DNA from 2 places in the Dysgonomonas sp. GY75 genome. Region 2 is predicted to be linked to the other one. Evidence: riboswitches for the same ligand, from Rfam matches in the RefSeq annotation. Region 2 holds a riboswitch; the other holds the start of a gene.
What was found. A riboswitch is a leader RNA that binds a small molecule or an ion and turns the genes downstream of it on or off. The one in region 2 is predicted to bind thiamine pyrophosphate.
Positions count from the first base shown of each region.

Region 1: another riboswitch for thiamine pyrophosphate. It lies ahead of thiM (hydroxyethylthiazole kinase); the one in region 2 lies ahead of IR083_RS05950 (TonB-dependent receptor).

Region 1 covers NZ_JADCLQ010000030.1:75,709-92,022, reverse strand. The annotation lists gene IR083_RS11465 (WG repeat-containing protein) at 1-893, opposite strand, end outside; gene xseA (exodeoxyribonuclease VII large subunit) at 916-2,283, opposite strand; gene IR083_RS11455 (S8 family peptidase) at 2,280-3,701, opposite strand; gene IR083_RS11450 (hypothetical protein) at 4,068-4,217, opposite strand; gene IR083_RS11445 (carboxypeptidase-like regulatory domain-containing protein) at 5,010-6,251, opposite strand; gene IR083_RS11440 (rhomboid family intramembrane serine protease) at 6,409-7,065, shown strand; gene IR083_RS11435 (hypothetical protein) at 7,211-7,540, shown strand; gene IR083_RS11430 (OmpA family protein) at 7,594-8,268, shown strand; gene IR083_RS11425 (GlsB/YeaQ/YmgE family stress response membrane protein) at 8,469-8,717, shown strand; gene IR083_RS11420 (hypothetical protein) at 8,746-8,970, shown strand; gene IR083_RS11415 (S9 family peptidase) at 9,039-10,973, opposite strand; gene clpB (ATP-dependent chaperone ClpB) at 11,157-13,748, opposite strand; TPP riboswitch at 14,363-14,462, shown strand; gene thiM (hydroxyethylthiazole kinase) at 14,543-15,343, shown strand; gene thiE (thiamine phosphate synthase) at 15,345-15,983, shown strand; gene tenA (thiaminase II) at 15,986-16,314, shown strand, end outside.
Region 2 covers NZ_JADCLQ010000012.1:133,262-149,575, reverse strand. The annotation lists gene IR083_RS05980 (NADP-specific glutamate dehydrogenase) at 1-16, shown strand, start outside; gene IR083_RS05975 (IMPACT family protein) at 75-671, opposite strand; gene IR083_RS05970 (ATP-dependent Clp protease ATP-binding subunit) at 1,665-4,193, shown strand; gene IR083_RS05965 (hypothetical protein) at 4,268-4,870, opposite strand; gene IR083_RS05960 (DEAD/DEAH box helicase) at 4,902-8,261, opposite strand; gene IR083_RS05955 (hypothetical protein) at 8,268-8,813, opposite strand; TPP riboswitch at 8,968-9,064, shown strand; gene IR083_RS05950 (TonB-dependent receptor) at 9,178-11,406, shown strand; gene pnuC (nicotinamide riboside transporter PnuC) at 11,479-12,075, shown strand; gene IR083_RS05940 (glycosyltransferase) at 12,183-13,247, shown strand; gene IR083_RS05935 (glycosyltransferase family 2 protein) at 13,244-14,308, shown strand; gene IR083_RS05930 (hypothetical protein) at 14,312-15,601, shown strand; gene IR083_RS05925 (nucleotidyltransferase family protein) at 15,695-16,314, shown strand, end outside.

The DNA.
Region 1 (16,314 bases), on a different contig from region 2:
GTTTTCACAAATGCCAAGCCATTACAAAAATCACTCGCTTTATCGTACTGAAAAGGTATTATAGGGTTATTGTCTTTATCGATGAATCCCCATTTATAATTATTCTCGGCAACAGCAAGCCCTTCCTTGAAAGTCCGCAGATTGTGATACCGGAAAGGTATTGTCACTTCCCCTTTTTCATTTATACAGCCATACTTCTCGTTCGACCTCACAATAAGAAGTCCTTCGCTGAAAGTATCATCTGCAAACTCATACGTAAAAGGGATTATCTCTTTGCCTGCCTTATCCAGTACTCCGGCTTTACCTCTCTTTTCCACACAGACTAAACCATTGCGACAGTCGCCTGCCGAATCGTATTCTATCGGAATCACTATATTGCCTCCTGTATCTATATATCCCCAGCGATTGTTTTTCGATACCTGCCCTAATCCTTCACAAAAGCAGAAAACATCATCATATATAAAAGGAACCGCCACGTTGCCTTCCGTGTCTATGTATCCGGCCTTATCTTCTTTAAATACACCGCATAGCCCTTCCCTGAACCAGTATATATCATCGTACTGATATGGAATGACGAGCTTGCCTGCCTTATTTATAAAGCCCCATTTACCGTCTTTCTCCACTCCGGCCAGTCCTTCGGAAAAAATATCAGCGTCTTCATAGTCTCCCGATAATACTTCCTTCCCCGCTTTATCGATGAATACTCCCTTATCGCCTTTTTGGGCAAAAGCCAGTCCTTCGCTGAAGGGATAAGCAACATCGTATGTGCAGGGAGTAACAAGTTCTCCGTATTTGTTCGCATACCCCATCCCCTTGCGGACTCCTATTTGCACCATCTCATCCTGAAAATTGAACGGAAAGGCATACGGTATCGGATTTCTTTCTATACTCATATTATTTTGTTATTTTACAATCTCATTTTACAATCGATTCTATTTTCCCATCGGCAAAAACGGTGGTTATCTCATCTCCGCTTTTTGCCGTGTGGCTGTGTTTCAGCACTTTGCCGTCTTTCATCGTCAAGGTGTAACCCTTTTTTAATATATTTTCGGGTGAGGATAAATGTAACTGTTTATCCAACGTTTCCAACCTATTTAATTCTTCTTTATATTGCTGTTGTATACTTCTTTTCAAACTATCCTCCAGCAGGAAAAATTTGCTTTGGTTATCTTTCAATAACTGTAAAGATTTCCTCTTCAAATTGTCTTCGAGGAATGTAAACTTATTCTGATTTTCGCGTTGTATCCGCACCATTCCTTTTGCCAATACATTTCCGGCAGATGAAAGGACTGTGAGCTGTTCTTTGTACCAGCCTTTGAGGGCAAATGAATTTTTAGTTTCGAATACGCTCAGGCGCACGGTTTCATCCTGTAGCCGTTGCGAAACCAAAGATACTATATCCTGAGATATTTCAGTCAACTCTGCTGCTGTTTCTGTCAGGTTGGCAATCAGGAATTCAGCTACTGCCGTGGGTGTTTTTGCCCGGGTATGCGCTACAATATCCAGCACGGTTTCGTCCCGTTCGTGTCCTATCCCCGTGATAACAGGCAGTGGAAACTGAGCGCAACCGGCAGCTAAGAGATAAGAATCGAAACTGCTAAGATCGGATGTGGCTCCCCCTCCCCTTATAATGACGACAGCATCGAAGCAATCCTGATATTCGTATATACGCTCCAGTGCTGAAATAATAGAATCCTCAGACCTGTCGCCCTGCATGATGGCCGGAAAAAGTTTTGTATAGAATACAAATCCGAAAGCGTTCTTATGCAGCTGATCGAGAAAATCCTCATAACCCGCTGCCGTAGGAGAAGAAATAATGGCGATGCGATTCAATGGAAGAGGCAATTCCAGTTCCTTGTTAAGATAAAGGACTCCGTCTTCTTCAAGTTGCTTGAGAATGGCAGCACGGTTCAAGGCCTGATCGCCCAACGTATAGCTGGGGTCGATATCGTGAACCGTAAGGCTGAAACCATACAACTCATGAAATTCGATACTCACCTGCACCAATACTTTGAGGCCCGAAGAAAAAGTCTGTTTAGTAGAATTTTCGAAATAAGCCCTTAACAGATGGAAGGTATTAGCCCATATCATACCCCGGGCTTTGGCCACAAGCGTTTTACCGGCACGGTCTTTTTCTATAAATTCCAGATAGCAATGCCCGTTCTGATTGACCCGTACATCGCTCATCTCCGCTCTGATCCAGACCATTTCGGGGAGAGTGTCGTTAAGTACTCCTTTTATAAGGTTGTTCAGTTCATATAGAGAGATAGCCTGATTGTTCATTTCTTTTTCTTTGAAGCTTCTTTAACCTGACTTGCTGCTTTTTCTTTCTTTTCCACTAAAGATTGGGCCAGAGACATTGCCTTTCCCATGTCGGGCAAACCGTACCCGTAGTCCTGGTCGGGAGTTTCGAAATTGTCGGACGATTGGCGTACAATATTTACTATTTCGCGGTTAGTCAATGCCGGAAATGCCTGCCACAGGCAAGCGACCATCCCGCACATGATAGGAGATGAAAATGAAGTCCCGGCCTTGAAACTTACATGTCCCTTGTCATCGATAGTTGCCGCTCCTAGTCCTAATGCCATCACATCAGGCTTGATCCGCAGGTCGGCAGTCAGACCACGCGAACTGAAACCGACAATGCTTGAATCCTGTTGTATAGCACCCACAGTCAGTACATTCACTGCATCAGACGGAGGGGTTATCTTTCTCCATTCCGAATCGCCGGAGTTGCCTGCACTGATTACCACCAGCATTCCTTTCTGAGACGCTTTGTCCGCCGCCCGTGAAATAAGAGCCGTTTTACCGTCAAGGTCTTTATGGGTATAGCTTTTTGCAGGCTTATCAAAGTTGTTATATCCTAACGATGTATTTACTACATCTACTCCCACGCTATCGGCATATTCTATTGCTGTAGCCCAATAATCTTCCTCTATTGGAAATTCACTGCGGGAATCTTCCGAGCCAAACAACCAAAAGCCGGCTTCGGGCGCAGTGCCCACAAACTGCATCGGCTTGTTTGTGCCTATACAGGATAATACGTTCAAACCATGCTGATTAGCATTATTGAACAGGTCTTCATTCTCATACACAAAGCCTTTGTATCCTTTTATATCCAGATTGTTGAGCATCTCTATCTGAGGTAAGTGATTAAATCCGGCGTCGATAACTGCGATAGTCATGCCTTTGCCTTTGAATCCGGCATTATGCAAGGCCTGTCCGTTGTTCAGTTCGATATTTGTACCCGATTTTGAATAGTAGTTGCCAAATGCTACTGTTTCTGTGGACAGATAGTTCACGATACTGTCCGTTTTGGTTTCACCTTTCGGCTTTCCTTTCCAGACAAAGAGGGCATCGGATACGAAGGGGAGTTCTTTATATTTATCTACCAGCATACTGTCGCTGCAATGGACGGCAACCGTTTTCATCCACTTACTTTTGGCTACGATAACTCCTCCTACATTTTCTATGGCTTTGATATATTCCGAAGAAATTGGAAGGTCGGAAGCATCTATAGCAAACCCTTGTCTCCGGCGGCGTTCGATTGCTTTGGGAGAAAGGAATTCTTCAGGCTTATCTATTGTATAGGGTGTCTGTCCTTTATCGTTGAGTGTCAGTCGGAATTTGTAGTTGTAATCCTGAGCAAGCAGGGCCGAAACCGAGGCTAGCAGGGCGCAAAGTAATGTTACCTTTTTCATATTGTTATTTGTTTTATACAAAAGTAAAGATAATAGTTGTTAGTCGTTTATTTTAGATGTAATTATTAGAGTTTACAATAATATCAATTATTCATTAAAAGCTGTACTGTTGAATGAAAAAGTTCAATGCTTTAATCCTGTAAGCGTTCTTTGTGAAAATGTTTATCATTCAGTTCAAGCCTGCCGGGCTTGAACTCACTTTTGATATTGCCCAAAAGTAATACAAGCAATCTTTGTTCGATTGTGCGTAGCTAAAAAAATCGAACATTTAATTCAACAATAAATTCAAATAGCCGATTGATACAAACAATATGGAGTAAGGCAAAAGTATACAATGCCTTACTCCATATTGTTTTTCAAGAGCTGTTATTTATGAGATCGACCCAAATAATAAGATAACAGCAGCGACCCTGCCTGCAAGGCAACTAATACCCAAAAGGCATTCTGCCTTCTGTTTTTTCGTTTCAAAGCTTTTAGTTCTTTCGTTTCTTTATCATTCAGTTCAAAATCTTCCATAATCCTCAATTTTTTATAAATCAAATGTTAATTTAAATGGTTTATTTTATAGAAACAATCGAAATGCTGATTTTGATTAAAAATAGCGTATATTTTTCTTTAATTAAGGATTTAAAGGTATACGTAACAGTATGGATTGGTCGTTTTTTGAAAAAAGTTTATCTATGTATTTTGAAGTATACTAGTTTACAAGAAAAAGAGTTCTTTGAAATAATTAATTAGCAAATAAGTGAAATAGTGTAACCTTTGTTACCTTTTATTTTTAACCACAGAGTAAACGGAGTAGCACGGAGTCTTTTTATTCATGGGATGCTTCGCTTCACTCAGCATGACAAAGTTGGTTGTAGTTTACTACTAATTGTATAGAGTGTTACCTTTGTTACCTTTTTGCGTCTTTGCATCTTTGCGAGTATCATCTTTCATTCGTAATTAAGATGAAATTACGGAGTTTTTAGAAGAAAAAGTGACAATAAAAATTGTGTAAAAAGTCGTCAGGTTTGTCAGGTTTTGTACATAAGCTATCGGCTAACAGCTATGAGCTAACAGCTAAAAATGTGTTACCTTTGTTACCTTTTAACAAGTTGTAAGTATTGAGTCGTAGGTTGAATGTTATATGAGATACGAGTAGACAAGACACGAGATACAAGTTGTTAACTGATGACTGTTAACTGAAAAAAGTGTTACTTTTGTTACCCTTTGAAGGAAGATACGAGATGCTCTGCTCAGCATTACAAGCTAATTATTAATTGTTTTCTGTGTTACCTTTTCGTTCTTCTCCTTTTATCTACCGGCTTATATGAAGATCAGTAAAGCCGCTAATGGAATAACTAAAGCATACTTGCCAAGGTAATATGGTATCCCTCTGGCTTTCTTTTTAGAGTTGTCTCCTAAAGAGAGTTCTCCGGTAAAACTATAATTATTCCAACCGGAATTGGACTCGTGATTGAAAGACCAGAAGTCCTCCTGAGTAGAATCAGGGAAATAAAACAGTTCCTGACAGTATCCGCTTAATTTCCGTTTCTTTATTTTTATCTGGTCGACAGTACCTACACAGTTAACATCACAGTGGTAAACTATTTCTTCTTCATGCCCAAACTCATTCACCGCTCTGAATTTATAATAAGTATAGCAGTCTTTCATATAGTATTTACCATTACTGGCTTTTGCAAACTCGAACCGCCCTACTTTTCTCAATACCCGAACCATCTTTCCCAGGTATCTTTTTGCAGGTTGCGATGCCAGAATAGAATCGACTGATTCTATCTCCATCGATTTAATGGTCATGTCACTTTTGTTGATCCGCACTTCTCCATTTGCCCAGCCTTCTTTTCCGGCCAGAGGTTCTATATTCAATATTATAAGGGAACTGTCCGATGTATACGTTCTTGTTGTTTCATTATTAATACTTTTGCCAAATGAGAGGAGGTGTGAGGCATGATATTCAGCCCCGTACAGTTCTGACGTAGGAGTTACTGATTTTTGCAGCCGTCTGATGTCTACTATATTGTATGTATAAGGTATCCGTTCCTTTTTTAAGGATTTCTTCAATACTTTTTCATCCAGAGTGGTTGTGTATTTGAGGTATATCTCGTTTTGCAGCGTGTCGGTAGTTTTTGTTTGCAGGAAATGTAACAGGTATCCGATGGAGTGGTCTGTGACCAGATTCTTTTTGGTATTGAGCATTACTTCTTCCAGCAGCATATCGGCATCATAGGGGCTGATAACAACCGGACTGAGGGAGACCGGATTCAGTTCCATGACAACGGTCGGCTGTTGCCGCAGAGCAGACTTCGATACCGATCTGGATTTATATCCAATGCATTGAAAGTAGATGATATCCTCGCTGTTTCCGGGTATAGAAAACTGTCCGCTTGCATTGGTATATGCATATTCTTTCGATGAGGCTCCGTATTGGACTATAACGTCAGGGACAGGCTTCTTTGTATCCTTATCCAAAACGATACCATTGATAGGAGTTTGGGGCAGAATATATATACATAGAAATAAGAGAGGGAATATAATTACTCTTTTCATCGATTTCGCAATTTAGGCTGTTATCTGATAAACGTCGCTAAGCAATATTTATTGAGATATTATATGACAAAAATCAAATTTATATCTTTCGGAATCAAAATCAACAACTAAATGCTCTTTTTTATACCTTTGCCCTGATTATTAAAATTGACGATATATGGCATTCAATATTGCGGATATACTACCTATCATTATCATAGTGCTTACGGTGCTTACCAGTATAAAGGGGTTTAATGATATGGCCTTCTTCGACCGGTATAAATTTCAGGTGGGGGCTATATTGGGAAAATCGAAGCAGTGGGACAGGCTCTTGACTTCGGCAACATTGCATGGCGATTATATGCATCTCATTTTTAATATGATGACCTTGTATTTTTTCTCCAGTGTGATCATACAATCTCTGGGTATCTGGCAGTATCTGACAATTTATTTCTTATCCATCATAGGAGGGGGCTTATTGTCCTTGTGGGTTCACCGTAAAGAATATTATTATAGTGCTATCGGTGCTTCGGGCGGCGTTGTCGGTATCTTGTTTGCCGCCATAGCTTTATATCCGGATATGACGCTTGGGGTGATGTTTATTCTTCCCATGAAAGGATGGCTTTTCGGTATCCTCTATCTGGGTTATTCCATATACGGGATGCATACAAGACAAGGAAATATCGGACATGACGCCCATCTCGGAGGTGCTGCCATAGGACTTATCCTTGCAGTAGTTTTTGCGCCGGTAATACTTCAGATCCATACATTATATATCGGAATAATGATAATTCCGTTGATTGTTTTGGCATATCTTGTTTTAAGAAAGAAATAATTGTACATTTGCTATGTATTTTAACACAAACGGAATGGCAAATCGAAATGTCTTGGTCTGTAAAAACTATTTCGTTCATTGAACATAGCACTTATTACTTTGTTATTAAATTATACATATATTTTGTAAGTAAAAAGCAATAATAATGAGCAACGAGAAAGACCTTATACAGTACGACGAGGATGATGCGGTAAAGTTTATACAGAACTATCTTCCCCAGGAAATGAAAGGAAAGTATACGAACGATGAGATAAATTATATCATCGATATTGTGTATGACTTCTATGATGAAAAAGGATTTATGAATGATGAAACCGATGAAGAATCGGTTGTAGATATCGATGAAGATGAAATTGTCGCCTATGTACTGAAATATACAAAGAAGGACAAAGTGAATAATTTCTCAGAAGATGAAATCGCCTTTATCATACAGGGTGAACTTGCTTATTGCGACTCAATAGGAATATTTGAATAGAGAAAATATCACAAACAAAAAGTATACAAATAATAATTAAAATTTTATCAATTATGAAACAATTTTCAATTCTTGCAGCAATATTTATGAGTTGCGCAGTTATATTTTCTAGCTGTGGAGCTAGTGATACAGTAAAAGGCGGTGGTATAGGAGCAGGAGCAGGCGGTGCTCTTGGCGCAGGTATCGGAGCCATTATCGGTGGTGGTAAAGGAGCTGCATGGGGTGCCGGTATCGGAGCTGTAGTCGGAGGTACTGCAGGTGCTGTTATCGGAAACAAAATGGATAAACAAAAGAAAGAATTGGAACAGATCAATGGTGCTCAGGTTGAGTCTATCAATGACGGGCAAGCTATCAAAGTTACTTTCGAATCAGGTATCTTGTTTGCTACTAACTCAAGCACACTGAATTCTGCTTCCCAAAGTGCACTGACAAGCTTTGCTACTTCTTTGAATAATAATCCTGATACAGATGTTCAGATATATGGGCATACAGACAATACAGGCTCTGATGCTATCAATAATCCATTGTCTGAAAAACGTGCACAATCGGTTTATAACTTCCTTCAAACTAAAGGAGTGTCTGGTAGCCGTATGGTATCTCAAGGTTTCGGTTCTACCCAGCCTGTTGCTGATAATAGTACTGTTGCAGGAAGAAGCCAAAATCGCCGTGTTGAAATCTATATTCTTCCTAATGAGAAGATGATTAAAGACGCTGAACAAGGTAAATAATAGCTTTGTAAATAACAATAGAAATGAAGGCTGTTCTTGACGAACAGTCTTCTTTTTTGTATAGATGAATTTCATATGCGCAGAAGAAATGGCGAACTTTTTTAACATTCCGGATGTTATATAAATGATCGCTTTGGTAAAAGCAGTAGACTACAGGAGATTTCAAATATCACAATATTAACAAGTAAATATAAGAAATTATGGGATTTATATGGTCAATCATAATAGGTATATTAGCCGGATTTATCGCCGGTAAAATAATGAAGGGTAGTGGTTTTGGTCTTATCCTTAACCTCATAGTCGGAGTAGTCGGAGGTTTACTCGGCGGATGGATATTTACGTTACTCGGTCTGGGTGTAAATGGTATTATAGGTAATCTGGTTATGTCCACAATTGGTGCCGTTGTGCTGCTTTGGATAATATCCCTGTTTAGCCGTAAGAAAGAATAGAATTACTAATTGATAAAATAGAATAATTATGAAGAAAGTATTGATAGGAGCAGCCTTGGGGGCTGTAGCAATTTACGCAGTCAGCAGACTGTATAAGCAAGGTAAATTAGACGGTTTTTGTGACGATATGAATAAATTTGCCAGCAAAGCAAAACGCAACCTGAAAAATGTAGCCGATGTAGGCAAGAATCAGGTAGAATACATCAAAGACCGTGTTGAATATGAGTTGAATAACGGAAAAGAGAGTAAATAATATACAGATAAGAAAATATAAGAATGGGTAGCTTAGTCATTACCCATTCTTATTATATCTAGAGGATGTTATTTCATCTCTGCCTCCTGTTTCTCTTTCAAGTGTTCTCCTAAGAATTTCTCCATAGCACGATAGAAATCGAATCTGTTCTCCTCGTTATGAAATCCGTGCCCTTCATTATCCTTTACCATGTATTCGGTTTCTATTCCTCGTTTTTTCAGAGCTGCCACCATTTGGTCCGATTCATCTTTATTTACACGCGGATCGTTTGCACCCTGCGCTATAAATAGTGGAGCTTTTATCTTATCTACATGAAATACCGGAGAAGAACCGGCTAACAGAAGGCTGTCCTTTTTCGGATCACCTACCATTTCATACATCATATCCAACATCGGTTTCCAGTATGGAGGTATCGTATTTAGGAATGTGAATAGGTTCGATACACCTACATAGTCCACTCCGCAAGTGTAGAGATCGGGGGTGAATGTAAGGCCAGCTAAAGTAGCGTATCCTCCATAGCTTCCTCCGTATATGGCTATTTTATCAGGATTGGCTATCCCTTTTGCCTTCAGCCATTCCACACCGTCTGTAATGTCGTCCTGCATTGTTTTTCCCCATTGCTTAAATGATATTTCCCAGAACTTCTTGCCGAATCCGGTAGAACCCCGGAAATTCATCTGGAACACGGCATAACCCCTGTTTGCCAGAAACTGTATCTCAGGATTGAATCCCCATCCGTCACGGGCCCAAGGGCCTCCATGCGGGTTAACCACTACAGGCAGGCTTTTCGCAGTCTCCATGGTATATCCTTTCGGGAGTGTCAGGTATCCTTCTATTTCCAGACCATCACGTGTTTTATATGTGACACAGTTCATTGTCGCCATGTTGTTTTCATCCAGCCACGGGTAAATATCGGCGATATGTGTCAACACGTCTTTTTCCACATCATAGACATAATAAGCTCCCGGAGTCTTGTCATTGTACGTGCGGACAATCAGCATATTTTCTTCTTTGTTCTGACTATTAATGCCAAACGGCCTGTTTGCTACCTTAGAGGAAATCTTATCGTATATGCCCTTCAATTTATCATCAAAGAAATGACGTTTTATGCCATCATGTCCCTGATAAGCAACCAACTGCAACTTCTTGTCCTTTAGAGAATATGATGCTCCGGATATATCGTATTTATCATTTTCATAGAGCTTTTCATCTTCTTTCATTGTCTGAGGATCGAATATGATCAATGCATCTTTGTCCCTGCCTATATTCGATGTTGCATACAGTTTCTGATTATCAGATGTAAAGAAATAAGGATTGAGGGTTTCTTTAAAACTCGTGGTTATAAGGACTTTGAAAGCGTCCTCTTCTTTATCTCTGTACAGAAGGCTCTGATTTACTCCATCAATAGCAGTGGCGACACGCAGTTTGCCGTCATGGTCTGTCATCCATCCCTGAATATTTCCCGGATTTTCAGCGAGCATTGTCAACTCTCCGGTCTCAATATTCAAACGGTAAGGATCGAATATCTGAGGATTTCTTTTATTCAGCCCGATAATGACTTCACTGTCTATCTCAGGCAGGTCGTCAATGATTTGAGTACGCACTTTTTCGAATGCAGTAAGTGGCAGTGGATTACTGCCGTCTATATTAACGCCATAAAGCTGATAATTTTCGTCACCTCCGGTATCTTTCAGAAATAGGATGCGATTATTATTACCCCACAAATATCCGGCAATATCCCTCTCTGTTTCCGAGGTAATTCTTACGGCTGAATCTTGCCCTATTTTCTGCACATAGATATTCATCCTTTTTTCGTAAGGTGCGGTATAAGAAAAGTATTTTCCATCAGGAGAAATCTGATATGAAGCCTTTTCAGGGTTTCTGAAAAAATCTTCTAAGGGTAATATTGGAGCGGGTACCGGAGCCTTGTTGCATGATGTTGCCAGCCCAAGTGTTAAACAAAATAAAGTGATAATGCTTAATGTGAATGATTTCCTTTTCATAGTTTAAATGGTTTTATTACTACTATAAGTACTTGTCGTACAAATGTATTAAAAAATCACAAGAATACTTTTTTTATTAAAAAAAGTTGCTCCGTTAGATTTTTAGGCAATCAATATATTTCCTCATAAATGGGAGAAATCCGGTCGATTAGCAAATCAACCGGATTTCTTATATCCACATCTTTAGTTATTGAAACTCAACTCCCCATCCTTCATATCTATTATGATGGGATTCTCCTTATCTACTGTTCCGGCGAGCAGTTGTCTCGATAGTGTATCCAGTACAGTACGCTGTATAACACGTTTCACCGGACGTGCCCCGAATTCAGGATCATAACCCATTTGCGCTATCCCGGCAATAGCTTCTTCTGTAAATTCCAGTTTCACCCCGTTGCCTTTCAGCATTTTTACTATGCTTTCGAGCTGTATGCGGACAACCTGTTCTATCTGTGCCAGATTTAATGGTTCGAACATAACTGTCTCATCGATACGGTTCAGGAATTCGGGACGCATATTCACTTTCAGCATATCCAACACTTCGCGTTTGGTTTTCTCCACCACTTCGTTGTGGTTCTTTGGTGTTATTCCCGCAAAGTTTTCCCGGATCAATGGAGAACCCATATTGGACGTCATAATGATGATTGTATTTTTGAAGTTTACCACACGCCCTTTATTATCGGTCAGGCGTCCGTCGTCCAATACCTGCAATAAGATATTGAAAACATCGGGATGCGCCTTTTCTATTTCATCGAATAAGACTACCGAATACGGCTTACGGCGGATAGCTTCAGTCAATTGTCCCCCTTCGTCATAACCGACATATCCCGGAGGTGCCCCGATAAGCCGGGTAGCACTGAATTTTTCCTGATACTCGCTCATGTCGATACGGGTCATCATATTCTCGTCATCGAACAGGAATTCGGCGAGGGCTTTCGCCAGCTCGGTCTTACCGACACCTGTCGTACCCAGAAATATAAACGAGCCTATGGGACGTTTGGGGTCTTGCAGTCCTGCACGGCTACGGCGTATCGCATTCGATACGGCAGAAATAGCTTCATCCTGCCCCACGACACGCCTGTGCAATTCCACTTCGAGGTTCAGTAATTTCTCCCGTTCGCTTTGCAGCATCTTGTTGACAGGGATGCCTGTCCAGCGGGAAACCACATCAGCAATATCGTATGAATCGACTTCCTCTTTTATCATTGCCTGATTTCCCTGCATTTCATGCAGTTGTCCTTGCAGTTTGCCTATACCATCTTCCAATTCTTTCAATTTACCGTAACGGAGTTCGGCAACCTTTCCGTAATCGCCTTCGCGCTCGGCCTTTTCCGCTTCGAATTTGGTATTTTCTATCTCTATCTTATTCTGCTGGATCTTATTGATAACTTCTCTTTCCGATTGCCATTTGGCTTTCAGGTCTTTTTCCTCATCTTTCAGCCGGCTTATTTCTTTCGATAGCTCTTGTTCCTTCAGCTTGTCATTCTCGCGGCGTATAGCTTCACGTTCGATTTCGAGTTGTTTGATACGACGGCTCTTTTCGTCCAGTTCTTCCGGTACGGAATCCACTTCCATACGCAATTTTGCCGCAGCCTCGTCCATCAGGTCGATAGCCTTATCGGGCAAAAAGCGGTCGGATATATAGCGGCTCGACAGTTGCACAGCAGCAATAATAGCTTCGTCTTTGATACGCACCTTATGGTGATTTTCATATTTTTCTTTCAGTCCCCGCAGGATGGAGATTGCATCGGCCTCGCTCGGTTCATCCACCATTACAGTCTGAAAACGGCGTTCCAAAGCCTTGTCCTTTTCAAAATATTTCTGATATTCGTCAAGTGTAGTCGCGCCTATCGAACGTAACTCTCCTCTTGCCAATGCCGGCTTAAGGATATTAGCTGCATCCATCGCTCCCTCACTTTTACCTGCGCCTACCAATGTATGTATCTCGTCGATAAATAAGATAATCTCTCCTTCCGACTTGGTAACTTCATTCACTACAGATTTCAGCCGTTCTTCAAATTCGCCTTTATATTTTGCCCCTGCAATCAGCGCGCCCATATCCAGAGAATAAATCTGTTTGCTTTTCAGGTTTTCAGGAACATCACCCCGTACAATACGATGCGCAAGCCCCTCGGCAATAGCAGTTTTACCCGTACCCGGTTCGCCTATCAGTATAGGATTGTTCTTGGTGCGGCGGCTAAGTATCTGCAACACACGGCGTATCTCATCATCGCGGCCGATAACGGGGTCCAGCTTTCCGTCCTTGGCTCTTTGAGTCAGGTTTATAGCATATTTTTCCAGTGACTGATAAGTATCTTCGGCAGTCTGGCTGGTTACATTCGTGCCTTTACGTAGTTCATTGATGGCCGGTTGCAGTTCCTTTTCGGATATACCTGCATCTTTGAGCATCTGCGCCGCCGTGCTTTTGCCTGATAATACACCTAACAATATATGCTCGAGGGAAACATACTGATCACCCATCTTTTTTGCATATTCGGCAGCTTTTTCCAGTGCAACATTACTTTCGCGGCTGAGGAACGCTTCACCTCCTCCCGAAACCTTCGGAAGGGAATCGATCTCCTTGCTTAATATATTCGTCAAATGACCGGGATTTGCTCCCAGTTTCTGAAAGAGGAAATTCACGACATTCTCCCCGGTCATGATTACTCCCATAAGTATGTGTGCCGGTTCTATAGACTGTTGGCCTTTTTCTTTTGTTATCTCAATGGCTTTTTGTATCGCCTCCTGAGATTTGATTGTAAAATTATTGAAATTCATATGTTTAGTTTTTCTGTTTGCTTGTATTTTATATAACTATTGTCTGTTTACACTTGTTCAAAATATTTGCCAATCTGATATTTTTGACAAAATGTCAGTTTATTCGTCATTTTTAGTCTAACACGAATGGGACTCTAAAACTTGACAAACTTGACACTTTTTACATGTTTTTCATCCTGTCACTCTTCTGAAAACTCCGTGCTACTCCTTTTTGGCTCCGCCGACCGCTGGTTCTCCGTGTTTAAAAATAAAAGGTAACAAAGGTAACACATATTTCAGCTTTTAGCTGATAGCTATCAGCCGTTAGCTTAGGCTATCGCACAAGAGACTTTAGGGTAAACATAAATACAGTTCTTTCAACTTTGTACTCATTACTTAAAACTTATTACTTGTTAAAAGGTAACAAAGGTTACACTATTTCACTTATTTGCTAATATGCTAATTTTAACTACACTTTGTTTCGTTGAACGATGTTTCAAATTTGCTAATTAATTATTTCAAAGAACTCTTTTTCTTGTAAACTAGTAAACCGATAACTAGTATACTTCAAAATACATAGATAAACTTCTTTCAAAATACGACTTGTTTCTCCAATAATTTTCGTTAAGTTTGCATGTCACTGTTAGGGGTGTTCTTTTCCTGAAAGAGCTGAGATTAAACCCTTGAACCTGATGTGCTGTAATGGGCATCGTAGGAAAACGGTCGTGTTTTAGATTTTTAGTTATAATAAACATACATCTATAAGCCGTTTCGTACTATTCGAAGCGGCTTTTTATTTTTAATATTATCTGGGTATGATTGATATTCAAAATTTAGTGAGGGATTTAAATATTGTCAGAAGCAAGTCCCCTTTAATTCATAACATCACAAATTATGTGGTGATGAACAATACTGCCAATGGGCTGCTGGCTGTTGGGGCATCCCCTGTTATGGCGCATTCGCTCGAAGAAGTCGCCGAAATGGCGAGTATAGCATCTGCATTAGTAATAAATATCGGAACTCTTGAACCTCAGTGGGTGGAAGCTATGCTAATAGCGGGTAAAACCGCTCTGGCTAAAAATACTCCGATCGTTTTCGATCCGGTAGGGGCAGGGGCAACCACTTACAGGACAAAAGTGTGCAAACAGATAATTGAAGAGTGTAAGCCTTCCATTATAAGGGGGAATGCATCCGAAATAATGGCCTTATGGAATGCGAATGTACAGACTAAAGGTGTCGATAGCACCGATTCTTCTGATTCGGCTCTCGATCCTGCTAAGGCACTGGCAAGGCAAACAGGCGCAGTGGTAGTTGTCAGTGGGCAGACTGATTATATTACCAATGGAGAGAATACCTGCACCGTAGAGAATGGCCATCCGATGATGGCACGTGTGACGGGTATGGGGTGCACGGCTACGGCAGTTGTTGCAGCCTTTGCTGCAGTCAATGGTGATATGCTGGAAGCGGCTACGCATGGTATGGCTGTTATGGGTATTGCCGGAGAAATTGCCGCCCACAAGTCTTCTGGAAACGGAAGTTTACAAGTTAATTTTCTGGACGAACTTTACAATCTGGATGAAGCGGTAATAAAGGATACTATAAAGCAAATAAAATAAGATGGCGGCATTCGATTTGAGCCTGTATCTGGTTACAGACCGTTCGCTTTCGCTTGGACGACCATTGGAAACGGTTGTAGAGGAAGCCGTGAGAGGTGGGGTGACGATGGTACAACTGAGGGAAAAGGATGCTTCTACGCTGGATTTTTATAATCTGGCAATGAAGTTGAAATCCATACTGAAATCTTACAATGTACCACTTATTATAAACGACAGGCTCGATATTGCATTGGCCTGCGATGCCGGAGGGCTACACATCGGACAAAGTGATATGCCCTACTCAGTTGCCCGCAAGCTACTTGGTAAAGATAAGATTATTGGCCTTTCTGTTGAAAGTATTCAAGATGCGATAGATGCTAATAATCTCGATGTAGACTATATAGGCATTTCGCCTGTATTCGGTACGCAGACTAAAACAGACACAGCGCCAGCTTTAGGATTGGAGGGAATAGGTGAAATAACCCGCATATCCGGACATCCCAGTGTGGGAATAGGAGGAATCAACCTGACGAATGCGCAGGATATAATACAGGCAGGTGCAGATGGAATATCGGTGGTATCGGCTATTATGTCGGCTCCTGATCCGCAGCAATCTGCCCGTCAGCTAAAAGAAATCATAAACAAATCAAAAAATAGATAGCTATGAAATGGAGTGAACAGGCATGGAACGCAGCAAAACCGATATATAATAAAATACTGGAACAACCCTTTATTCAGGGATTGATAGATGGTACGCTCGACAGGGAAAAATTCATCTTCTACATTCAGCAGGATGCCCTATATCTTGCCGAATATGGCAAGGTATTGACCGGAATAGCTTCAAAGCTCAGTAACCCCGAGCATATAGAGGCTTTTATCCACTTTGCCGGAGATAGTATAGCGGTAGAAAAAGCATTGCACGAAACTTTTGTCAGTAAAATATCTTCCACATCCAAACCTGAACCATCTCCGGGTTGTTTATTATATACTTC
Region 2 (16,314 bases):
TCAGGGAATAATCTAAGGCTCAGAATAAATATTTTAAGTTTAGCGGCTGTCTTTCAGAGGATGGCCGTTATTTTTTATTCAATAAATTTCAGACTTTCTACTTTTTCGAGACGGTTTCTCAATTCTTCGAATTTAGCTTTACGTATTTCGAGAGTCATCAGGCAATCCATTTCGTAGCTCTGATTTAAAATGGTTGGCTCCAGATCTTTCACGATTTTCATCACATCATTCATAAAAGGATATTCAAAACCAAACGAAATTTGGCAATCCACAGTCTTTTTTACTATTTCTGCTTCCCTGATTGCTTCGGCTGCCGCTTCTCTGTATGCCACAATCAGTCCGCTTGTGCCAAGTTTTATCCCACCAAAATAGCGCACTACGGCAATAAGGATATTTGTCAGCTCATTGGAGTTTATTTGCCCGAGGATCGGCTTTCCTGCTGTGCCTGAGGGTTCTCCATCGTCATTTGCCCGGAAGTCTTTTCGGTCGGCACCTAGCATGTATGCCCAGCATACATGGCGGGCATCGTAATATTCTTTCCGTAATTTTTCTATTTCAGCTTTAACCTCATCGGCAGACAATACAGGAATAGCGTAGGCTATAAATTTGCTTCGCTTTTCTGTATAGATTGCTTTGGATGCATTGACGATTGTTCTGAAAGTATCTTCCATAGTCAGCAAAGATAATCTTTTCTCTTAATATTAGCTTTGAGGTGAATGTAGTAAAATATTTATAGGGAACTTTATCTATGTATTAGCTGATGGCTTTGGACTGTTAGCATTCAGCTCTTTGAAGTATTGGATTTAGGATTTAAAAAATTTGATGTTTAAGGATTCAATAATTAAAATGCGTAAAAGCTATCACTTTTGTTATTTTTTGTATAGTGTTCTTTGTGTAAGTCTTTGTGTCCCTTGTGGTAAAGAATTTTAACCACCAGGTATACGAAGAAAATCACAAAGGGTGCAAAGGGTGAAAAAGCTGTTACTTTTGTTACCTTTTAACAATTAGTAAGTATTGAGTAATAAGTTGAAAGTTATATGAGATACGAGTAGATAAAAAACGGTATACAAGTTGTTAACTGATGACTGCTAACTGTTCACTGATATATCTGTTACCTTTGTTACCTTTTTTAATATTAATTATTGATAATAAATGACTTAAATTGATAGGGGAAAGCAAAGTCAATATAAATGACGGACAGTAACAGAATAAAGAAATGAGGTAAAGAGAGGCATCAATTGGTCTTCGGTTTTCCAATTTAAAAGGCGGAAAATAGGTGGAACGAAACCCTATAAAATAGGAATGGTTGTCTCACGACAACCAATCTTCACTCCTAACCATAAATCTAATACCATGAAAAATACTTTACAAAAGTATAGAACTATTTTTATATAATCAAGCAAAAAGTAATTAAAATTATTTATTTAACATTAATGTAATATTTTTGTAATGGTTAAATATTCATATTGTCAAATATATATCCTAAAGTTTTACAATTTGAAATATTGTGTTTAGATTTGCATAACAGGTGTAAACATTATGGCATCATTTTTGTTTGAATATAATAAATTAGATTATTAAGATTTTATCTGAAATACATTTTAGAAATAAATCTTATATTTGTAACATACGCATAATTGCATAAAACATCAAATAAGACGGTTATGGAAAATAATTTTTCACCAAGAGTTCGCAAAATCATGACTTATAGTCGTGAGGAGGCCGGACGTCTGCAAACGAATTATCTAGCGCCCGAACATTTGATGCTTGGAATACTCCGCAACGGAGAAGGATTAGCCATACAGGCATTGAAGGATTTCGGAATAGATCTAATTGAGTTAAAAGACAGTATTGATAATAACATATTAAAGCAACAGGAGGATGCATACCCAAACAGTGAGATCGTATTAAGTAAAAGTACTGAGAAGATTTTGAAGATGAGCATACTGGAAGCGCGTTTGACTAAGAGTCAGGAAACTGACTCCGAGCACTTACTTCTTGCTATTCTGAAAGATCACGACAATGTTACGGCGATGTTACTGGAAGAAAATCATATGGATTACAACGGAGCTTTCACCTATATTAAAAGCATGGGTGATATAATACATAAAAACAGCAAGGAATCGCCCCGTATGGGAGCTGATTTCACAGATGATGACGACGATGACGACGAAGCTGTAGGCGGTAGCTCAAATGTGAATACCCAACAGCCGCGTCAGGCAACTGATACCCCCGTATTGGATAATTTCGGTATGGATATGACAAAAGCCGCACTGGAAAACAGACTGGACCCAATAGTCGGCCGTGAAAAGGAAATAGAACGTTTGGCGCAAATCCTGAGCCGCCGCAAGAAGAACAATCCTATACTGATAGGTGAACCCGGAGTGGGTAAATCTGCTATTGTAGAAGGACTGGCTTTGCGTATTACTCAGAAGAAAGTGTCACGTGTATTGTTCGACAAGCGAGTGATCGCTCTCGATATGGCTTCGGTGGTTGCCGGTACCAAGTACCGCGGACAGTTTGAAGAACGTATCAAAGCAATACTTAACGAATTGTCGAAAAATCCGAACATTATATTGTTCATCGACGAGATACACACCATTGTAGGTGCAGGAGGGGCAACCGGGTCACTGGATGCTGCCAATATGCTGAAACCGGCATTGGCCCGTGGCGAGATACAATGTATCGGTGCAACTACGCTTGACGAATACCGTAAGAATATAGAAAAAGACGGAGCTCTTGAACGCCGTTTCCAGAAAGTGATGGTAGACCCTACTACCGCTGAGGAAACATTGCAGATATTGCATAATATCAAGGAGCGGTACGAAGAGCATCACAATGTGAAATATACGGAAGATGCACTCGCAGCCTGTGTGAAATTGACCGACAGATATATTACAGACCGTAACTTCCCGGATAAGGCTATTGATGCCCTGGACGAAGCGGGTTCCCGTATGCATATCGCAAACATACATGTTCCTAAGGAGATAGAAGATATTGAAAAGGAACTAAAGGATGTTGTGGAACAAAAAGGTGAAGCGGTGAAGGCTCAGAAATATGAACTGGCAGCCAGCTTCCGGGATACACAACGCCAGTTGATGGCTAAACTGGATGCGGCAGAAGCTGAATGGAAAGCTTCACTGAAAGAAAAACCGGAAACTGTAGATGCAGAGATGGTTTCTGAAGTAGTCTCCATGATGTCGGGGGTGCCTGTGCAACGTATTGGAGAGTCGGAAGGGGTTAAACTTGTAGGAATGCAGGACAGCTTGAAGGCCGCGGTAGTAGGACAGGACGAAGCTGTAAACAAGATTGTGAAAGCCATACAACGCAACCGTATAGGGCTGAAAGATCCTAATCGTCCGATAGGTTCGTTTATGTTCCTTGGGCCTACAGGGGTAGGGAAAACCCATCTGGCAAAGAAGATTGCAGAACAGTTGTTCGACTCTGCCGATGCCCTTATCCGTATCGACATGAGTGAATATATGGAAAAATTCAATGTATCGCGCTTGGTCGGAGCACCTCCGGGATATGTAGGATACGAAGAAGGTGGCCTATTGAGTGAAAAAGTGCGCCGTAAACCATATTCTGTGGTGTTACTGGATGAAATAGAGAAAGCTCACCCCGATGTGTATAATATCTTGTTGCAAGTGATGGACGAAGGTCATTTGACCGATAGCATGGGGCGTAAGATAGACTTTAAGAATACGATACTGATAATGACTTCCAATGTTGGTACACGCCAGTTGAAAGACTTTGGCGGAGGTATCGGGTTCAATAAACAGTCTGCCGCTAACCGTGAGTATTCGAGAAGTGTGCTTCAAAAAGCATTGAACAAGACTTTCTCCCCTGAGTTCCTGAACCGTGTGGATGATATCATCACATTCGACCAGCTGGACAAGTCTTCTATAGAAAAGATCATTGATATAGAGCTGAAAGGATTCTATAAACGTATGGCCGAACTTGGTTACACGATCGAGCTGACTCAGGAGGCAAAAGACTTCCTAGCCGATAAAGGTTATGATGTTCAATTCGGCGCCCGTCCGTTGAAGCGTGCTATCCAAAACTATGTGGAGGACGAAATAGCCGAACTGATACTCTCGGGTGCAGCCAAGGAAGGCAGCACTATATCCTTCGAAGTAGATAAAGAGAAGGATAAGTTGAAAGCTGTGGCTCATGAACTTGCGCAAGCTTAATCGTAAGATCATTATAATAAAAGAGGTGCTGATTGTAAAAGTCAGCACCTCTTTGTATCTTATTTTAAGGTCTTTTAGTTGAGGTTTCGTACATGCCTTAATAGCTCCTCTTTGATCACTGTAATCCCAAGACTGACAATCCGGTTCGCTTCTATGAAATCCTTATCATCATCCAGCTTTCGGTGTCTGCGAACAAAATCTTCGAGGCTATCGGCATCCGTATAGCCTTCAAATATCAAATCTTTAGCTTGTTTTGCAGCTTTTACTTTTGTTGCAATATCATTTAATGAGGGAATAAGGCTCAATGTCTCTAATGCTTTATCCAGCAGTTGATAATCGAGGGATATCCCGAAATCTTCGGCTTCTACGACCCGTAGCCATTGCAGGATATTACCGATATTCTCTTTAGTGACACCATCGATCGGCTGATAGTTTTTATCATAGATATCTTCTTTGATATTAGATACAGCCCTGTTGATATCGAATTTTTCAGCTTCGTAATATTCGGCGGCAGTCTGTTCATCACAGCCTGTTTGTTCACATATCTCTTTGATGGATTTGGCTTTGAACAGATAGACGCATTTTTCTACATCCCCGTCATTTGCTTTCAATAGCTGCAAGGCTTCATGCATCGGTACCGGGACTATTCTCCGTAATTCTTTTATTTTATTGGTCATTGCTTATTCTTTTTTAGACGAAATGTAGTTATCATGGATTGATAACCGACTTATTTACAATCTCCCTGTAGATTGGGCTCTGATTCAGGATATAATCATTCCCAATCATAAATAGTTGTTCACGAGCCCGGGTGAGAGCTACATTCAGTTTGCGGTCTACAGTACGCTCGCGGTTCAGATTACTAAAGAATCTCAGTTGGTATGGCTTGTTGAAACAAAAAGAAAGGATGATAATATCCCGCTGGCTACCCTGATAGCGCTCTACGGTATCTACCATAATGTTGTTCAGTTCCGGAATTTCTGTTTCTTCCAGTTTATGCTTTATCAGGGCAATCTGATTACGGTAGGGAGTTATTACACCTATGGTCTTCCGGGTGTCAAAAGCCATGTTGTTAAGTCTGTAAATCTCAAGTATTGCTTTTATTAAAGAGATAACAACATCTGCTTCCTGTTTGTTCAGCTTATCCGAATTGTTTGTGTTGTCTGTTTCTCTGACGGGGAGAAAGGCTACCCGTTTTGTTGCGATTAATGAATGTAATTTATCTGATCTGTCGTATGTTTGATATGCCAAAGGCTTGTATTGCCTGTCAGTAGCTGCATGTAGCATATTGTCATAGAAGCTTATATTGACAAGGGACGCAATATCTTCATGCATCCTTCCGTGATAGGTCAAGGTATCATATGCTTGTGTCCAGCCTTGTTTTTGGCAGATATGAAACAGCCGCTCGAATAAGGATTCGCGGCAATCGGATAGTTGAATGTCGTTTAATACGGCCTCTTCCACTTTCGACTTACTTTCATCCTGTAAAGTGATTGTAGACAATTGTTTATGGTCTCCTATCATAATGAATTTGTCGAATAGGGGTAGAAGTCCGATAATCTGTGGTTCCAGTATTTGAGATGCCTCGTCTATGATAGCAATATTAAACCTTTTCAAGTCGAATAGTTCTGGCTTCCCGGTAATAGACGCAAGGGTACCAACAAAAATACGAGTATTATCTATGGTTTGGAGCAACTCTTTTCTACTGTCGGCCTGATGGGAGATATTTTGCAGCAGGCGATGACGGTAACCTTCACCGCACGAGAGTTCCGAACCTATACGGATATATTTGTCACACTCGTCTTCATTTTCGCTAAATGCCTGACAGATGGAGGCGCATAATTCATCCACAGCGCGATTGGTATATGCTATTACAAGGATATTTGTATTTTTCAAGGCATATAAGCATTCTATCAGTTGCCGGGCAAAAATAGATGTTTTGCCGGTTCCCGGAGGTCCTACAATCAGAAAATAATCTTCCGCAGCCAACGCTTTATCTATGATGTTCTTCTGTTTTGCCTCTTTTGTGGCATCCGTCGTTAATTCATACAGGGTGGATGAGAGCGGTTCCCGCAAGCCAAGTAATAACTCTTTTTTGTCATTGGGAGCGGACAGAAAGGCATACAGGCTCTTGTACATGGCGTTATAACTATGGTCTAGCTTGTCATGTTCCACAGCCCAGTATTTGTATCGGGAGAAGAAGTTGCGGTTTCGTTGTTTATATCTGAATCTCAAGACTACATGATATGAAGAGATCTCTACTACAGTACCTTTCAATATCTGATTTGTCAGTACTGATTCTTCACTTTTGTGGCGGGGGTAAAGAATACATATTTCTCCTTCACGGAAATTGACACACTCATCTTTGTCCCTGCTGAAGCGGATAATCATATCCCGGCCGGAATCGTCGATATCTTCTATTTCAAGATTGGCAATGAGGTCTAGAGAGTCTTGCCGTTCTTCAAAAGAAGTATTCCATAAGGCGGATACACTCATGGATGTATTATAGCCTTCGTCCCCAGTCTTTTGAAGATATAGCTCTCTGGTGATGAACCTGATATAGCGATAGAAATATATCCTCTCTAATGGAGTAGCCTTATCTATTACTTTTTCTAACTCTGCCAACTTGTCTATAAAAAACTGGGGGACACGTCTGTAATTATCCAGATTAAAAAGATTTCGGAACACTTTCTCTGCATGTTGCGTATCGCCGATATATAAATCATGCTCGGTAGCTACAATGAGATTCCGCACATTTATAATTTCTTTTTCCAGTTGCTGGTAGATCGCGGCAAAGCGAATGTTCTCTCCTGCATTTTCAGCCGAGGAATAAAGAATAGTAGGATATATATGTCGTGCATCCTTCTCGAATACACTTTGTATCATCAGGCGATAGATAGCCGTTTGTGTCTCATGATTGGGCGCTATTTTGGTCACGTCTTCGCGAGGATAAGGAGGTTTCCCCGATTTCAGTTCGATTATGCGATCTATACCCGTTTCGTCATTTGATAGCTGAAGTAAATCGAGCCGACCCTGAAACCCGTATTTCTCACAAAAGAAAGATGGCTCAAGCGTACAGGATGACGCATCGAATCCGTTTGCAGGCATATCGTTCAACACTACACGTTTTATGTTTTCGAACTGGCTCCGGGCTTTGACCATAAACTCTTTGAAAGCACCGTTATCGCTAATTTCTTTACATGCTGCATATTCGAATGGCATGGAACGGAATGATTTCATGAATATTTCTTCGAATGACAGGCTATCGGCATCCCCGGCATAAATGAGTTCATCCAAAAAGAAGTTGGCAAGATTCCCCAATAGTATGTAATGAGTGTTTGCATTGGGTTCGAATTTACGGCGGAAATAGTGCAGATATGAACTGCCATATGATTGAAAGCACTCTGCCATTGCCGAAGCATCTATCAGATAATCGGGTTCGAGTACAAACATTTTAGGAATATAGACTCCCGCATCGTCTGTTTTTACATCGATCAGGTTGAGCTGCGCGCCAATCCAAAGGCGTTCAATGGTTTCATTGAATATATTATTAACCGGAGAGACGTTGTATCTCACTATTAAACTCTTTCCGATAAGGCTTTCGGACTGGCATATAAGAAGTTCGTTTTCGGTATCTATTTCCAATACCTGTACACGTATCTTGTTGGATAAATCGTGCGGCACAGGTTCATAATCGAAAACAGTATCTTCCACATAGTTGAAATCCTGTTTTTCGCCTTCTATATATAAAAGGAAATTTTCCAGACCTTCCTTTGCTTGCTGATACTGGCCGGGAGATACCAGGTTCTTATTGTTTTGCTGCAGGAAAGATGCTTTTATGCGTATATTCTGCAACTGCCATTCCAATGATTTTGGCAATTCATATTTTTGACTGATAAAGACAAGGCGGGAGAATAAAGAGGGAAACTGCAAAGATTCACCGGCGGTGATATCCTTGCAGCCTCTCTCAAGTATCCGTTTCAGACGGATATATTTATTTCTTAATGATAGGTCGGAGCTATCTATTTGTTGTATTTCGGAGAGATAGTCAGATTGAATGAAACCGGACATGTTGGATTATCTTCGAACGGTAACATCAAGTGAGCTATCCAGATATATTTCCATTTCTACATTTCCGATACCTACTCCTTGATAGTTTGTAATATATCCATCCACAACAATATTGATCCGTCCATCTCTATAAAATTTGTACATAACATCATTCATAAAATTATAAAATTCACGATCGTTAGAAGTGTTAAATACAATCTTTTCATAGTCTTTATATACTTCTATGTCAGAGGCATAAAGGAAATCACCTACGCCCTGAACACTGATGTATAGATCCCGGATAACATCTCCTTCTCGTATATCTCCTGTAATTGTAAGAGTAGTACCCCTATATTCCATGCCTATAATATCGCCATAGCCTAAATCAGGTAGATCGCGGAACGAATAACTTCCTCCACCATTACTGGCAAAATAACCTTTATTATTTGATGTTGATAAAAAATCGCAGTACAATCCACTTCTAACTAGATAGTCATCATCGCTTTCACATGACGAGAAAGAAACCAACGCTACAATAGAAAATAGAACCGCAATAAAAATATTCTTCTTCATGTTTTTTAAGTTTTATGTTACAAAGGTACTTAATTTTATCTAATACTATATATGACTAGGAAAATCCCGTTTTGTAACATTGGAAATCCTAGTTATAGAAAAATTTTATAATAGGTAAACACTTATTTATTAAAATGGTTTAATTATCTTTGTCTCGAAATCTTAGGGGTGCCTTAAAATTACAGGCTGAGATCACACCCATTAAACCTGATCCGGGTAATGCCGGCGTAGGGAAAGAAGATGCTATTGCGCACGTGCATATTCTTAAATTCCGGGAAATCATCTTATTAAACCCCTTTTTTGTTTAACGTCAAAGTATGAAACAAGAGTGATTGTCTTATGCTTATAAAAATTTAGTATGTAAATGAAAAAGGTATTTTTAGCTTTTGCTGCTTTTGTAATAACTGGAGCAGGAGCTGTTTATTCACAACAACAGGCGGATAGCCTTAAACTCATAAAACTGGAGGAGGTTGTCGTATCTGCCACCCGGGTAAGCCGGGGAGCACCTATCTCGTATTCAGATTTGGGAGAAGTGGAAATTAAAAAGGACAATGCCGCAAAGAACATTCCTTTTATATTACAATCCTTACCATCGGTAGTCTCATATACCGAAGGCGGAACAGCCGTAGGAAACACGGCGCTTCGTATCAGAGGTACGGATGCGAGCCGTATAAATGTGACATTGAACGGTATGCCGCTAAATAATCCGGAAAGCCAGGAGGTATATTGGGTTAATCTGCCGGACTTGTCTAACTCATTGCAAAGCATGCAGGTGCAGCGGGGAGTGGGCACATCGACAAACGGCACGGCCTCTTTTGGAGCCAGTATCTCTATGCAGACAGCCGGAGGAAAGGGAAATAAAGCCTATGCCGACCTGTCATCTGCCTATGGGCAATACAATACTTTATTGCTGACAGGCGCAGCCGGAACAGGTATCATGAAAAGCGGACTGTCGCTCGATGCCCGCTATTCGTATATCAGGAGTGACGGATATATCCGCAACGGAAAGGTAGACCATAAGAATATATATGCGGCGTTGTCACACTATTCCGATAAACAACTGATTCGTCTTATTTATATGAATGGTATTCAGCATACGGGTATTACATGGGAAGGTATAAGCCCTGATACGCTAAAAATTAACAGACGCTACAATCCTGCCGGAAAATATAAAGATGATAATGGCAGAACCCAATATTATGATAATGAAACGGATAATTATTATTCTAATATCGGGCAGTTGATTTATACCCGTTATCTGACAAACAGGCTGACTCTGAATGTAAACCTGAGTTATAATAATGGTTACGGCTATTACGAGAATTATAAAGTGGATGAGGCTTTTGCAGATTACGGACTAGGAAAACAAATTGTAGGAGGGACGACTTATGAGAGTTCGGATCTTACATTGCGTAAACTGATGCAAAATGACTTCTATGTAGGCGGTTTCAATCTGGATTATAAAGCGGGTAAGCTGGGCATTACGGCCGGAGCAATGTACAGCTACTATGATGGATCGCATTATGGTAGACTATTGTGGGTAAAGCATAATGAGGATATCCCGGAAGGGTATAACTGGAATCGGAATACAGCCGTGAAACAGGACATGAACGCCTTTCTTAAAATGGAATACCGCCCGGTAGATAACTTGTCGCTATTCGCAGAGGTACAAGAAAGGTATATAGATTATCGCATGAATGGATTGGATGATGATCTGATGGATTTGACCAATAAGAATTATTATAATTTTATAAATCCGAAAGGAGGTCTTTCGTTCCGGTTCAGTAACTATAATGAGATCTACGGATCATTCGGCATTTCAAATAGGGAACCATTACGGGCTGACCTGAAAGAATCACTGAAAGGCGGAGGTTCGCGAAGTATTGCTCCCGAAAGGTTATATGATTATGAGTTAGGTTATAAGTATGCTAATTCGATAGTTTCGTTCAGTGCCAATTTTTACTATATGGACTATAAAGACCAGTTGGTGCAAACCGGAAAGCTGAATGATATCGGTTATAAGTTGCAGGAAAATGTACCTGACAGTTATCGTACAGGCATAGAATTATCATTGGCTTATACCCCTACCGAATGGTTGCGTTTGGATGGGAACCTGACATTGAGCCGTAATAAGATAAAGAATTATACGGTTTATTACGATCTGTATGATAATCAGAATGACTGGAATCAGGTAGGACAAGTTTCGGAATTCCATAAATCAACCGATATTTCATTCTCTCCGAATACGGTAGGTAGCCTCGGCGTTACATTCAAACCATTCGAGAAAGAAGATTTTACGCTGTCTTTTATCAATAAATATGTTGGTCGTATGTATTATGATAACACTTCGAACGCCGATAATCGTTTATCCGATTATTTTGTAACCGATATGGTGGCTTCATATACACTGGATGCCCCTAAAATTGGTAAATTTGACCTTCAGTTCTTTATCAATAATCTGGCAAGTATCAAATATAGTGCGAACGCATGGGTATATACCGCCCGTTTCAAAGATGGAAGCGAATCGGTTGACCGTGGATTATATCCTCAGGCAGGAGCGAACCTGCTGGGAAAAATAAGATACCGTTTCTGATAGAAATGTAATAATAACGGCGGAGTATCTCATAGCCATACCGAGATGCTCCGCTAATTTTGGAAAATAACGATGGATATAATTCTTTCTTTTGTAGAAAATAACTGGGTAAGCATAACCGGCGCAATTATAGGGCTGGTTTTCCTATATCTGGAATACAAGGCAAATGTATGGATGTGGGCGGCAAGTATCGTTATGGCTGCATTCTATATCTATATATTCTATAAGACGGGCTTGTATGCCAGTATGGGGATTTATATCTATTTTTTTCTGGCCTCAGTCTATGGATGGATAGTATGGATCATGCGTAACAGGGACAAAGATTCGGGAGCGGAGATTATTACCCATGTCGGGAAACGATTTATTATTCCCATTATCTTAGGAGTGATAATTATTTCGTTGTTGATTTATCTTATTCTGATACAATTTAGCCACAACCCGTCCTTTGTTACTATCGGGGATGCCCTTACCACATCGCTCAATATTGTCGCGTTGTGGATGATCTCCCGTAAGTGGGCCGAGCAGTGGTTGCTCGTAATACCTGCGAATGCTGTATCAGGCATATTATTATTCGTACAACAAGATATTATGTCCGGTATATTATTTTTCATCTTCTTTATCGTTTCTATTTTTGGATATATCAATTGGCGAAAGATGATTGTCAGATAATTAAGGATTTTAAAATAAACTAAAGAAAATATATAAAAGTCATATTTTTCTCAATAATAGATTATTCCTATTATCTTTACAATTCAAAATTGTAGGCAAAGCATTAAATGAAGATTTTCCAGATCATAACAGTTTCAGAATATGGGGGAGCGCAGACGATTGTGGCAAATCTGGTTAAAACTTTGAGTTCCGAACACGAACTATTTGTTTTATATGGAGGAGATGGTGAAGCGTGGAACGCTTTAGGAAATAATTTTACAAAAATAAAATTAAACAATCATCGCAAAGAGGTATCGATAAGAGATATAAGTCTGCTCTTCAAACTTTATTATTATAGATTCAAATATAATCCCGATGTAATACATCTTCATTCCTCGAAGATGGGTGTATTGGGACGTATTGTCTTCAGTCGTAAAAAAACAGTATATACGGTTCATGGATTTGACTCGATACGGAAAGCGTTTAATCGTTTTTTGGTTGTCGAACGTTTTCTCAAAAACAGTGTATATCGAATAATAGGGGTCAGCCAATACGACGTAGATAGTATGCGTGAGGAAGGTATCTATAAGAATGTAGAATGTATATACAATGGCGTTACGGACCAGTATCTGGAGCAAATTGAAATAAAGGACCGGATTACGACAGAACTGGACAGATTGAAATCATCCTATTCTAAAATAGTAATGTGCATATCCCGTATCTCAAAACAAAAGAAATTTGACCTTTTCCTTGATATAGCGAAACAAATGCCGCAATATGCCTTTGTGTGGATTGGAAATAAAACAGATATGAATGACGTTCCTTCCAATGTCTTTTGCTTGGGTGAGGCACATCTGGCATGCTCCTACCTGAAATATGCAGATTTGTTTATACTGCCGTCCAACTATGAAGGATTACCCATGTCCCTGTTAGAGGCATTGGCTTTCGGAGTTCCGGTGGTTGCTTCGGCCGTAGGAGGTATAACAGAGGTCCTTGACGGTAAAAATGGATTTGCTGTAGATAATGATGTAAATCTCTTTACAGAAAAGATAGAATACATCTTTTCGGATGAAAATATAAAAAAAAGCATGTCAATACATGCAAGACAATCATATCTTGCTAACTTTACAATCGAAAAAATGGTAGACGGATATAAATCCGTCTTTAACGCAATCCTTGCAAATAAAAGATGAACAAGCCTCTGGTCTCGGTATTGATGCCTTGTTACAATGTGGAGAAGTATGTGGAAGAATCGATGAACTCGATTTTGAATCAGACATATACCGATTTGCAGATTGTAGCAATTAATGATTGTTCTACTGACAATACCGGCCGGATATTACATGAACTGGCAAAAAAAGATTCCCGGATAACGGTCGTGGAAAATGAAGAAAATCTGAAACTTATAAAAACACTGAATAAAGGAATCAGCCTTTGTAAAGGTGAATACATCGCCCGCATGGACGCGGATGATATAGCTTTGCCTACCCGTATAGAGAAGGAGGTCGCATTCCTGGAGAGAAATAAAGAACATGATATTGTCAGTACACTTTTTTATGCTTTCAGAACAGAGAATGCCGGTAAACGGGATTTGCATCACAGCCCTCTGAAAGATGAAGAATTAAGGGCATATTTGCTGTTTAAATCGGGAATTTGCCATCCGGCTGTAATGATCCGAAAACGCTTGTTCACAGAATTAGGACTGAGTTTCGAGCCTGAGTATCTTCATGTCGAAGATTATGCTTTATGGTCTAAAGCTATGTATAAAACGAAACTTGCTAATATTGGAGAACCTCTTCTTTTGTACCGTGTTCACCAACATCAGGTGTCGTCATTAAATGAAGAATTACAGACAGATAATAAGAAAAAAGTTTTTAAAATCCATTGTTTCCGTCTAGGCTTACCTACAGACGATGATTTTCTGGAAATATATTCATCCGTAGCTGAATGTGTACCTCTGCATTCATCTTTCAGGTATTTAGACCAATGTGAAGAGTTTATGCTCTCATTAATTCGGGTAAACAGGGATAACCCATTTTGTGATGCGGCATATCTTGAACGCATGCTATCAGTTCACTGGCTCCGGTTATGTGCAAACTCGCGTCTGGGATTGAAGGTGCTGCGCAGGTTGAAAGAGTCTCCATTGTATAAGGAAGAGAATTATACCTCAAGAGATTTTGCTATTCTTTACACAAAGTGTACTTTTAAACTCAAATATAGAAAGTCGCTTATTTACAAATTTGTATTCAGGTAATATATGTCCAAGCTAAAGCAGATTATACCGATGTTTTTGCCGTTGATACTGATGTTTTACTTCATATATCCGCAGGCACTTGACGTACGGGGGTCTTCCTTTATTCTCTTATCCGGGGTATTGGGGCTGGGGCTATACACTTATCATAACTTTCCATTCAGGGAGGTGATATATGTAATAGCCGGCTTGCTTGTGATGCTTTTTATATTTTACACTTCGGGGTGGCTGAATAATATGAGTGACCCTTATACATTTGGTTATATCAGAAGTCAGATCGCATGGTTCTTTTCGGCATATCTGGTTATTTTCTCCATATATAAGATACATAAGAAACCCTCATTCAACACAGTTCTACTGTATATTGCCGCAGCTATAGGATTGCAGGCACTGATCACATTCGGAATGAATCAGAGCGATGCTATACATGATTTTTTCTTTTCTATACAGATGCAGGCCGAATATACAGAAGATGTTATGGAAGAAGGAGGAAGTCAACGGCTTATGGGGTATGGTATCGCCTTCTTTGGGGCAGGGGTTATAAGCGGGATAGGACTTATTGTAATTTCCTATCTGCTAATGAGGCTGAAATTAAACAGTATAGGTTTTATTACATTAGCCATGCTATATGTCTTTACCTTCTATATCGGTCTGTTTATGGCTCGTACAACAGTTATCGGGGCTGCTGTTGGCTTGGCCGTCATCGGAATTTTATACCTATGGGATAATAAATCGGAGAGAAAGCAGGCGAAGATATTTCTGATTTCTTCCATTTTTATGATGGCAGGAGGATATATTTTTGCGATGTTTTATTTCCCGCATTTTTCTGATTGGGCTTTTGAGCTGTTTACAAACTTTATAAGAACAGGTAAACTGGAAACCCGCTCGTCTAACGGATTGGAGGAAATGTTTCTGATTCCGAAAGATTTGGATACTCTTATTTTCGGTTCCGGAAGAATGTCTTTCTTTGGAACAGATGTCGGATACTCGCGAATGCTCTTCTGGGTAGGGGTTCCAGGGACTATTTATTTTTATTGTTTTGCAATGTTCGTAACCCGGCTTTATTTAACTAAAGACTGGGCCGTAAACCTGATGTCGGCGGCGATAATTGTCTATTCATTAGGATTGAATGTGAAAGGATGGGTCGATCTAAATCTGATTATATATCTGTTCTTCTTTTATTTCATGTTCTATAAATACTATATCTATATACCAAGCCGTAATATAGGAACGAGGACCCTGGCTAGCTTCAGAAATGAAAAGAAAATAAGAAGCAGGAAATCGACCATATCATAAGTAGCTGAAAGCAAAAAAGAGATTTAGTCACAACTAACCGTGGCTCTTATATATAAAAGGAATAAACAGGTCAGAGACCTTAATTAAAAAATAATGAAAGAGTGTATTATTTTGGCAGGAGGCTTTGGTACACGTTTGCAGTCTGTTGTGAGCGATGTACCTAAATGTATGGCCGAAGTTGCCGGAAAACCATTTTTACAATACTTATTTGATTATGCAGCTAATGAGAAATTCGATCATCTGATATTGTCATTAGGATATAAATCTGATATTGTTATCAATTGGCTTGAAACACAAAACAGGCCTTTCGAAATTTCATATGCAGTAGAAGAATATCCTTTAGGTACAGGCGGGGCTATAAAGCTGGCATTCGGAAAAGTAAAAGGAGAAGAAGCCTTCGTTATAAACGGTGATACATTTTTCGATATCGACTCCGGTCTGTTTTTGGATTTCCATAGAAGTCATGGAGCTGATCTGTCGGTTGCCCTTAAGCCAATGGCCGACTTTGATAGATACGGTTCGGTTGAACTGGATGATAATGAGCGTATTGTCTGTTTTAATGAAAAGCAGTACAAGAAAGAGGGGTTGATTAACGGAGGTGTATATATAGTGGCAAAGAATCTGTTTACCAGATTACCTTTGCCTGAAAAATTTTCTTTTGAAAAAGATATAATGGAGTCGCACATCGGCGATATAAATATATATGGTTGTTC